Regions from separate parts of the Lactobacillus sp. ESL0230 genome, predicted to be linked through region 1. Evidence: riboswitches for the same ligand, from Rfam matches in the RefSeq annotation. Region 1 holds a riboswitch; each other region holds the start of a gene.
The links. A riboswitch is a leader RNA that binds a small molecule or an ion and turns the genes downstream of it on or off. The one in region 1 is predicted to bind thiamine pyrophosphate.

Region 1 (3,286 bases):
CCACAGACAAAATATGCGGTTAACTGTGTGGAATCAAATTTTTGCATAATTTCTCCTAGTTTATTTTTACCCAATGATTAAGTGGTCCGTGACCATGGCCAACTTGGATGGTTTCTGCGATAGCTTTGGCTACGTATTGTTTACCAAGTTTAATTGCAGCACTTAAAGTTTGACCGTGAGCGAGCTGAGCTGTAATTGTTGCAGCTAAAGTGTCACCGGTGCCATGAGTTCTTTTGGTGTGGGTACGTGGACTGCTAATCCAAAAATCGGTACCATCGGCTAAGAGGGCATAGTCGCGTACTAGTTCATTTTCAGCATGACCACCTTTGATTAGAATATTTTTCACACCCATCTCTTGTAAGGCATGAGCTAATGCGGGATACTGTTTTTCGCTGCTTGCCTTAATTCCCGTCAGTACTTCAGCTTCGGGCAAGTTGGGTGTTACTAAATCTGCAAGTGGTAAAAGTTCCTCTTTGACAGTTTTAACAGCATCCTTACTTAGCAGGGGTGCACCGCCTTTAGCTACCATTACGGGATCAATTGTAATGGGACCAAAATCATACTTTTTTAGGTTAAGAGCAACTTGATGCACGTGAGCTGCATCGCCAAGCATTCCTGTTTTGCAGGCACGGATCTTAAAATCAGCGGCAAGTGAAGTAAATTGTGCGTCAATTAGTTCTAATGGTATTAAAAAAGAGTCTTGTACACCAAGGGTATTTTGTGCGGTAACAGCTACCACCACTGCTGTACCAAAAACTTTTTGCATTTGAAAAGTCTTAAGATCGGCCATAATACCAGCACCACCACCAGAATCGGTTCCAGCGATTGTTAATACTTGGGGGAAAGAATTAATTTTTTCAGTCATAAAAAGCCGTCCTTTAGTCAAATTTTGCTATTTTTTCAATATCGGCAACTTGAACTTTAGCCAAGTAGTCTATCAGATGCATACCGAACGTGCCAGGGCCAATTTTTGGATGGTCTTTAGCTAGTAATTCGCCAGTAGCTGCAAATACCAAGGTGGCAGTTTGAGCTGCTTCAAATGGATCAGCCCCAACTGATGCAAAAGCTGCCACAATACTAGATAGTACATCACCTGAGCCAACATGGGCTTGAAATAGCGGGGTGCCGTTGTAAACATGTGCAATCTTCTTGCCATTGCTGATTGTGTCTGTTGCACCACTAGCAATAACAACACAGTCCAATTTTTGAGCCGTTTTTTGGGTGATTTGGTCAAGATTACCTGAACCCGAACCGGCATCAATTCCTCGGGCATTCCATTCAAAACCCCCTAAAGCTGCAATTTCGCCAGCATTACCACGGATTATGCTAACTGGAAATCTGTGGAGGAGGTCCTGCGCTGTTTGCAGACGATAATTAACCGCTCCTACAGCGACAGGGTCAAATACGATAGGCTTTTTATCTTGGGTAGCTAAAGCGCCTATTTTTTTCATTTGGGCAATTTGCAACTGGGTTAAGGTGCCGAGATTAAGGGTAACGCTTGAAGCCATCTTAACCATTTCTTCGGCTTCGGCAATTTCCTTACTCATAATTGGTGAAGCACCAATAGCATTTAAACTATTAGCAACATCTTGAACGGTGACAAAATTAGCAGCATTTAAAACAACCGGATTTTTTTCTCGTAATTCATTGAGAATATTTAACTTCATTTCAACCTCCAACAATTGCACTAGCCTACTTGCGTAAATAAAAAGCTTTGACACTATCATGTGTCAAAGCTTAACGGTTATTGACACGTTCCTACGCAAGAATTAGCTTACAGGTTCAAAGGGTCTAGAACGTAGTTCCATCTCAGCCGCGATGGGGGCTCCCCTCGTGTTATCGCTTTCTATTATAATGATTTTTTCTGTTTAATACAATTAAAAATAGGCATAAAATAAGAATAAAATTAATAAAGTAGAAAAGAGGCAAATTAATGAGTTTCACGCAGCAATTGCATAAAGTAGCACAAAATATATGGCAAAAAAGTCTGGTGCATCCTTTCATTACAGAATTACAAAGTGGCCAACTACCGTTAACAAAATTTCGGTTTTATTTACTGCAGGATCGATATTATTTAGTTGAATTTAGTAAGTTCCATCATCTATTAGCTGAACAAGCAGGTAATCCGCAAATCAAACAATTTTTATTGCAGAGTGAAGCAGATCTTAAGGCTTGCGAATGGTCTGTCCGCAGTGATTTTTTTACGGAATTAAAAATTACTCCAATGGAAATTAGACAAACAGCGGTTGCGCCTACGGCGTATAATTATGTCAATCATATGTATCTGACACTCGAACGTGATGGCTTTGCCCCAGCAATCGCTGCAATTGTTCCTTGTTATTGGTTGTATCAAGAAATTGGGCAAAAATTAGCTGAAGTTGGCTCACCCGTAGCACTCTATCAAACATGGATAGATACTTATGATAGTGACTGGTATAAGGTCAATGTGACACATATTTTGCAATTAATAAATATTTTGGCTAGTCAAGCCACCGCAACTGATCGTCAAATGATGCAAACAGCTTTTATTCGCAGTAGCTACTACGAATTACAGTTTTGGCAAATGGCTTACGCAAAAGAGCAGTGGAAATAAAATATGTGCATTATTTATAATAAATTTTGGCAACTCGTTCAATTAAATTAGTTCCATATTCAAATCCATCAGCTGAAATCTCTAGTGATTTTTGAGTATAGTTTTGTTTAAAGCTTAATTTTTTATTATTATCTAACCAAACAATATGACTAATTTTTTGATTATTTGGCCAATTATTAAAAACAAGTTGACGAGCTTTTTCACCGCCTAAAATAACATTACTATTACCAATATTACCAAGATTATCAACGAAGAGATAACGACCTTTGATAAAATCATGAATGTTTGATGTTGAAGGATATGTTGGGTATTCATAATTAGCAGTACCGTAAATTGCTTCGTGATTTATTTTCATCCAATGACTTACAATTTCAAGTAATGATTGGCAATGAACATTCAATGAACCATCAAATTCTGGTCCAACATTAATTAATAAATTTGCGCCAACTTTGCGTGTATGGCATATTTGTTCAATTAATTGCTTAGCTGAGATATAGTTGAGATCATTTTTAGCATTTCCCCAGTGTTTATTTAGAGTTAATGATGTTTCTGCCGCTAAATAACGATTATCTTGAACATGGTGAACTATTTTTGGATTACCGCGTTCAAAAGTTATGACATCAACTTTTTTTCCTTCACTTTGCCCTTGCCTTTCTAGTCCGGTATTATTGATAATAATTGCCTGTGGCTGTA
Region 2 (3,286 bases), on a different contig from region 1:
TCATGATAATACTCGTTAAATTTTTTATAAAAAAAAGATTTACCACTATATCCTACTTGAGAAATAATATCTCTAACCGAAATATCGGGGCGTGCTAGTAAGGTACGTGCTTCCTGCATACGTCTTTCATCAACATGCTCAACAAAACTTTTTCCAGTTTTTTGCTTAACTAAAGTTGAAAAATAATTAGGATTTAAACCAAAATGCTTTGCAGTTTGTTCCAAAGTAATATGAGCAAAGTTTTCATCAATATATTGATCTAGAGTTGTCTCAGCAAATTCATAGTTAACCAGTGGTAGAGCTGATAGCTTTTGATTTCTAATCGTTGTTAAAAATGCCATCATTAATTCTGCACTAATCATTTCACTAGTAAACAAATTTTGGTTTAAATATTCATCAACGATTCTTCTCATCAGTTGGGTGGGTTTGGCTAATTTTGAATTTTTTAAATATAACAACCGCTCCGTCTTAAGAGATAACTTTATTTGGCTAACTATTTTCTGCTCGTCATCATTAAATTTAGCTATAGCATTGAGAAAATTTAAATGATTAGTAAATTCAAATTTAACGATTATATCTTCTTTAGTTTGCCTAGGAACATCATATTCACATTTTGGTTCTAAAAAAACGCTATTTCCTGTTGCTAAACGAATATTTTTTCCATTGATTTTTATGTTTATTGTTCCTGCCACCATAAAAATAATAGTTTGACGAGCAGTTTGATAGCGATGTAGACCAGTATTATGATTTTCAAGATAAATCGTAAATAGATCAAAAGTGCTATTAACTGGTTTGAGACATACCTCATTTGTATCAGTACTTATTGCTTGTAAAACACTCGCTAAATATTGTTCCAGCCTAGCTGCTGTCATACCTTCACCTTCTCAATGATTTTATATTATACTTTAATTATATATCAAAAGATTTGTTACTTATAAATTTTTAAAGCAAAAAAGTTTACTTTAATATCATGATCAAGATAGACAGCAAACCATCTTTTAGGTATAATGACACTAATCTTGGGGTGCCGATAAGGCTGAGAACATACCCACTGAACCTGCATGGATAATGCCAACGAAGGGAAAATCACTTGAATTTTACGTCATCTGGTATGAAGCCATGATGACTTTTTTTATACTTAGGAAATAAAATTGATTACTATTAAAAATTTAACTTTTACATATGACCTGCAGAATAAAATTTTAGATAACCTTAGTTTAACCATACCTACAAAAGAATTTTCATTATTAGTAGGACCTTCAGGCTGCGGCAAATCTACCCTACTAAAAATACTTGCAGCACTTTATCCCAAATATGCTGGTCAACTCACTGGGGAAGTTGATTTAAATGGCTTACGAGCTGCGATGCTGTTCCAAAATGCTAGTGAACAATTTACAATGTCTACTCCGCGAGAAGAAATTATCTTCGCTTTAGAAAACCTCCAAGTTGACCGTGAACAATATGCCCAGCGTCTTAAATTGGCCGTTAAATTTACCCAGATTGACCATCTACTTGATCAAAAAATTAATACAATGTCTGGTGGTGAACAGCAACGAGTCGCACTAGCTGTTCTAGTAGCAATGGATGTAGATCTTTATTTACTTGATGAGCCATTTGCCAGTTGTGACCCAGATACTCGGCACTTTTTAATTAACAAATTAGCAGCTTTAAAAAAACAAGGGAAAACTATTCTCATTAGTGATCATCTTTTAAGCAATTATCAAAATATTTGTGACAATATATTTCAATTTCAAAAAAAAGTAATCACTAAGCTAAGTGCAGCAGCCAAAGATAACTTATTGCAAAAAAATAAAGATAAAAAAAATTATCATTTTGCTCTCCCTCAAAGTGAGCAACCCTGTTTTACTTTAACTAATACAAAAATTAGTGAAAATCGATTACTTTTAAACCAAAAGCACTTACAAATTATGGCTGGTAAAACCACCCTCATTACGGGAGCTAATGGCATTGGTAAAACTTCACTTTTTAATGCCCTTAGTAAAATGTTATCCTACGATGGTAGCTTGACTTATTATGACCATGAAATTAGCCAACTATCCGCGCGTAAATATTTGCGGCAAGTTGGGCAAGTTTTCCAAAAAGCTAGTGACCAATTTATTAATATTTCAGTTGCAGATGAGCTTAACTTGAGTAAAAAAAGTCCTAACAACCATTTCTTTACTGACCCAGAAATTAATAAAGCTTTAATTGCCTTGGAATTAGATCAAACCTTAGATCAAGCTGTCTATTCCCTTTCTGGTGGTCAACAAAAGAAATTGCAAATTTTATTGATGATCATTGCTAGTCAAGCTGTGCTCTTACTTGATGAACCGCTAAGTGGCTTAGATGATCATTCTGCTAAACAAATCATAAATTTATTAAAGGAGAACCAAGCTCGACAAGGGCAAACATTAGTAATTATTACCCACGACCTTACTAACATTGCGGAGTGGTGTGATTATCATCTTGTTTTTAAAAACCAACAATTAACCTATGTAACGAAATGAGGTGCTCGCATTGAATCCTGGTTTTAAGTTCTTTTTAGCAGTAACAGTTTCTTTAGAGATATCATTGACAACCAGCTTACCTACAAATTTAATCATTATTGGAATAGCAGTAGTTTATTTACTTTTTAATCATGTCAAAATCAAAAATTTACTTTTAACATTACTTTTACCATTAGTAGCAGCAACGACCATCTTTGCTACGCTGTACTGGTTTACACCTGAACCCAATTTACAGAACGCTCTTTGTTTAGCTAGTAGAATTTATGTCTACACTCTGACCATCTACTGCGTTTTTATTGGAACTACGACCACAGAATTTGCTCGTTGCTTTGAACAAAATTTTCATCTACCAAGTAAATTCGCATATGGCATTTTAGCAGCACTTAATCTTGTTCCCCAAATGAAACAAGCAATTAAAAAAGTCCAAACCGCTGCAATGATGCGGGGAGTTTATTTAAGTTTTTGGTCACCTACACTCTACTTCAAAGCAATCTTAATTGCCCTCAATTCAGCCGAAAATTTAGCCCAAGCAATGGAGTCACATGGCTATGTTGAAGATGCGCCACGGACAACGATCGTGGCAATTCCAATAAAAATAAGTGATTGGATATATAGCGGTATTATTCTATTATTTGTTAACCTTGCACTACTTACTTTCAATTAAATAAAAAATAGCCATATAGATGATGCGAACCCAAAATTAGGGCGCTTTATTAATTATTAACTGAGGACTAATTACCGGTATTTAATCGGAGTTGGTCCTTTTAGTTTGCTTTTAA
Region 3 (3,286 bases), on a different contig from region 1:
GAACGAGACATTGAAGAACGTGGGCGCTCAATTAATTCAGTAATTGAACAGTATCTTGACACAGTTAAGCCGATGTATCATCAATTTATTGAACCCACTAAACGTTATGCTGACATCATTATTCCAGAAGGTGGCACTAATGATGTTGCTATTGATATGTTGACAACCAAAGTACATTCTGTTCTAAATAAAAAGGGCTGATTCTCCTTTATGTTCGAGATCAGTCCTTTTTGCTACTAAGTTATTTGATGATTATTCATTAATTATTCCAAATAAGTACCTTGCATTTTTTCCTTAAAATTAGTTGGCAACTTCAACCCATTTACCAAGTAATTATCAAAATCCCCATAATTCTGCTCAATTGTTTTAAAATAGCATTCTAAATACGAAGGCTGTACAGTTAGTGCTGCCTTTACACTTTCAAGTTGAACTACATCTAACTGTCCTTTTAAAAGATTTAAAATTTCGTTATTAGCTTTGCTTCTTGCTTCAATTGTCTTTAAATAATCAGTAAAAATATCATGATTACCAACACCCAAACACTTTAAAATTAACGCTGCTGCAACACCAGTGCGATCTTTTCCCGCAAAGCAATGGAAAGCTGTTGGTACGGGATTGTCAACTAGAGTCAGCAAAAATTGTTGATATCCCTCACGCGCAGAATTTGTTAAAGCTAGTTGCTTGTATGTAATTAGCATATTACCTGCAACATCCCCATTAGCAGAAATAATTTCATCAAGACTAGCTTGGTTAGTAGCAGCATCTGCTAGAACATCTATCGTAATATAAGTTAATCCATTCCAAATATAATTTGGATATTCTTTTCGTTCATCAGCACCACGAAAATCTATTAATTGCTTAATTTGATATTTATTTCGGACGGCCTCCTTTTGCTCTAAAGATAAATCAAATAACTGTCCACACCGAAAAAGCATATTTTCTTTTACTTTTTTCCCATTTGCACCGACATAACCGCCTAATGAGCGCCAGTTCGTAATATCTTTTACCATAATTCCCCTTATCTATATCTAATATATCCGAATTATTCTTTTTATCAAAAAATTTACTCGAGCTAGAGCCAAATTTCAACCAAAACAAAAATAGCCGCTAACTGTTTTATCTGCTATCAACCTTTGGACAGGATAAGTTGCAACTATTTTACTCTAATTAACTTATTTTTGGCTTTACAGCACGTTCAAACATATTAATAATTAATTTAACTAAAATACCATCAAAAACAACAGCTGAAATCAAGTTAGTAATAAACATTGTTATTTGTAGTACAAGACTAAATTTTGACCAACCATAAAGCACATATGACAAAATAAAGCAGCCCAAGCCAGCAAAAATTGCTCCTGTTATCACACTTGCCCAAGAAAATTTCTGATAGCGTTCTTTTTTAGGGAAAAAGCCAATTTCATTTAATGCCCCCTGTAGAATACCAGATATAATAGTCGTTGCTCCCCATTGTCCCCCAATCGCCATTTCAACAACTGCCGCTAATAATTCACCAATAGTACCAGACCCAGCAGTTGGCACAAAATATATTGCTAAAGGCGCAGCCATGAGCCACAAACCTGTAAAAACTGTATCAACTACCGGTGCAAAGCCTGTTGGAATCAAGGTCATTTTAATTAAATTATAGGCCCAATTGAAGCCATAAGTGTAAATCACACCCATAATTATTCCGATTAAAGCAACTAAAATAATTGATTTAGTATTCCACTTTGATGATCTTGTAAACATAAAAATACTCCTAAATAACTATTAAGTCATTAGGAGTACTTAGTAATTTACTCTGTTACACTTCCCTAACGCAGGAATTATCCCGTTCAGGTTCAGAGGGTATTTCTCAGCTATATGCACCCCTAGTGACTTCTTCTGTATTATAGCATAATCGTGTAGCCTTTGCTTACACGATTTTATTTTATTAAGTATTTAAAAATTACTAAAACTAGCAAGCTTTTCCTCAGTCATGTCACGAATAATTGCCACTGCTAAATCAACTGCAGCCTTAAAATCATGGTATGCACTGAAGCAATATGGTGAATGTTCATATCGTACAGGTATACCAATCACAATAGTAGGTGCACCATTTTCATAGTAAATAGCGGCTCCATCTTGTCCCCCACCAGTACGAACTGAGCGCGTATAAGGAATATGATTTTTATCAGCTACATCGCAGGCATACTGTTGAAATTTAGGATTAGGTAAGAATGAGGTATCCATGTCACGTAGCATCGGTCCTCTTTTAAGACCAGTTTGAGATAACCAGTCAGGGGTAAAAGTATCATCAGCTGGACATGATTCTAGTACAATCGCCAAATCGGGTTTAACTTCCCTAGCTGTTACATACGCACCTCGTAACCCAACCTCTTCTTGACTTGAAAGAGCAGCAACGATATTAAAGTTTGTTTGTTCATCTTTTAATTCTTCAAGAACATCCGCCATTGCGGCTGCACCAAAGCGATCATCAAAATCTTTACCAAAAAACAAACCTGTCTTATCATTATATTCGCATTTTACATCAACGAAAATTGGACAGCCAGTGTCAATTTTGTAATCATTAATAGTTTCTTCGCGTGAGCTTGAACCAACATCAATCGACATGTCAGCAACATCTGGAACATTGTTACGCTCTGCTTCAGTCATAAAATGAGGCGGTTTAGTTGCCACTACTCCTGGAATATACTCACCATCACGATTTCTAATTTTGACACGTAAAGCTGGAATATTGTATTTAACCCAGCCACCAAGTGGAACAAATTTGATTAAGCCATTAGGCCTTACAGCCTGTGTAATAAAGCCAACAGCATCTGAATGTGCATCAAGCTGGATTATTGGACGGTGAGCTTTATTTTGCTTTTTAGCTGCATAAACATTCAACATACCATCAATTTTAATATCAGCGTAACTCTTCACAGTTTCTGTAAACAATTTAACAAATTCTTCTTCAAAGCCAGAGGTTGCGTTTGCATCTGCAAAGGCTTTAAGCATTTTAATTTCTTCTTCTTTTTTCATTTTTTAGCCTTTCATTTTTTACTATTATTCTTAATTGTAGCAAAATTTATATTAAGAAAACTACAATTTAAATTAAACTTCATTTTTAAATAAAAACCTTGTATAGACAAAAAAATTAAAACTATCTACTATTTCATCTAGAAAATGATATAATCGACTTTATTAGAAATTTAAATTGTTTAAAGTGAAAGGTAAATAAATGCCGAAAAACGACAATATTAACAGTATTATTGATCATAAGTTGTTTACCGAAGATGATATTCAC

Region 2: it holds a riboswitch for thiamine pyrophosphate, as region 1 does, so the genes downstream of both, F5ESL0230_RS00480 (ATP-binding cassette domain-containing protein) here and thiM (hydroxyethylthiazole kinase) in region 1, are expected to answer to the same signal.
Region 3: it holds a riboswitch for thiamine pyrophosphate, as region 1 does, so the genes downstream of both, F5ESL0230_RS01870 (ECF transporter S component) here and thiM (hydroxyethylthiazole kinase) in region 1, are expected to answer to the same signal.

What each region holds. Positions count from the first base shown of each region.
Region 1 is NZ_REHI01000008.1:286,580-289,865, reverse strand. Features, by position in the region: gene thiE (thiamine phosphate synthase) at 1-50, opposite strand, end outside; gene thiD (bifunctional hydroxymethylpyrimidine kinase/phosphomethylpyrimidine kinase) at 56-865, opposite strand; gene thiM (hydroxyethylthiazole kinase) at 879-1,667, opposite strand; TPP riboswitch at 1,739-1,842, opposite strand; gene tenA (thiaminase II) at 1,934-2,593, shown strand; gene F5ESL0230_RS07855 (alpha-L-fucosidase) at 2,604-3,286, opposite strand, start outside.
Region 2 is NZ_REHI01000003.1:28,864-32,149, reverse strand. Features, by position in the region: gene F5ESL0230_RS00485 (helix-turn-helix transcriptional regulator) at 1-872, opposite strand, end outside; TPP riboswitch at 1,011-1,100, shown strand; gene F5ESL0230_RS00480 (ATP-binding cassette domain-containing protein) at 1,152-2,507, shown strand; gene F5ESL0230_RS00475 (energy-coupling factor transporter transmembrane protein EcfT) at 2,518-3,171, shown strand; gene F5ESL0230_RS00470 (IS3 family transposase) at 3,243-3,286, opposite strand, start outside.
Region 3 is NZ_REHI01000006.1:18,146-21,431, reverse strand. Features, by position in the region: gene udk (uridine kinase) at 1-201, shown strand, start outside; gene F5ESL0230_RS01875 (tyrosine-protein phosphatase) at 264-1,010, opposite strand; gene F5ESL0230_RS01870 (ECF transporter S component) at 1,168-1,746, opposite strand; TPP riboswitch at 1,792-1,880, opposite strand; gene F5ESL0230_RS01865 (M42 family metallopeptidase) at 1,939-3,021, opposite strand; gene hpt (hypoxanthine phosphoribosyltransferase) at 3,221-3,286, shown strand, end outside.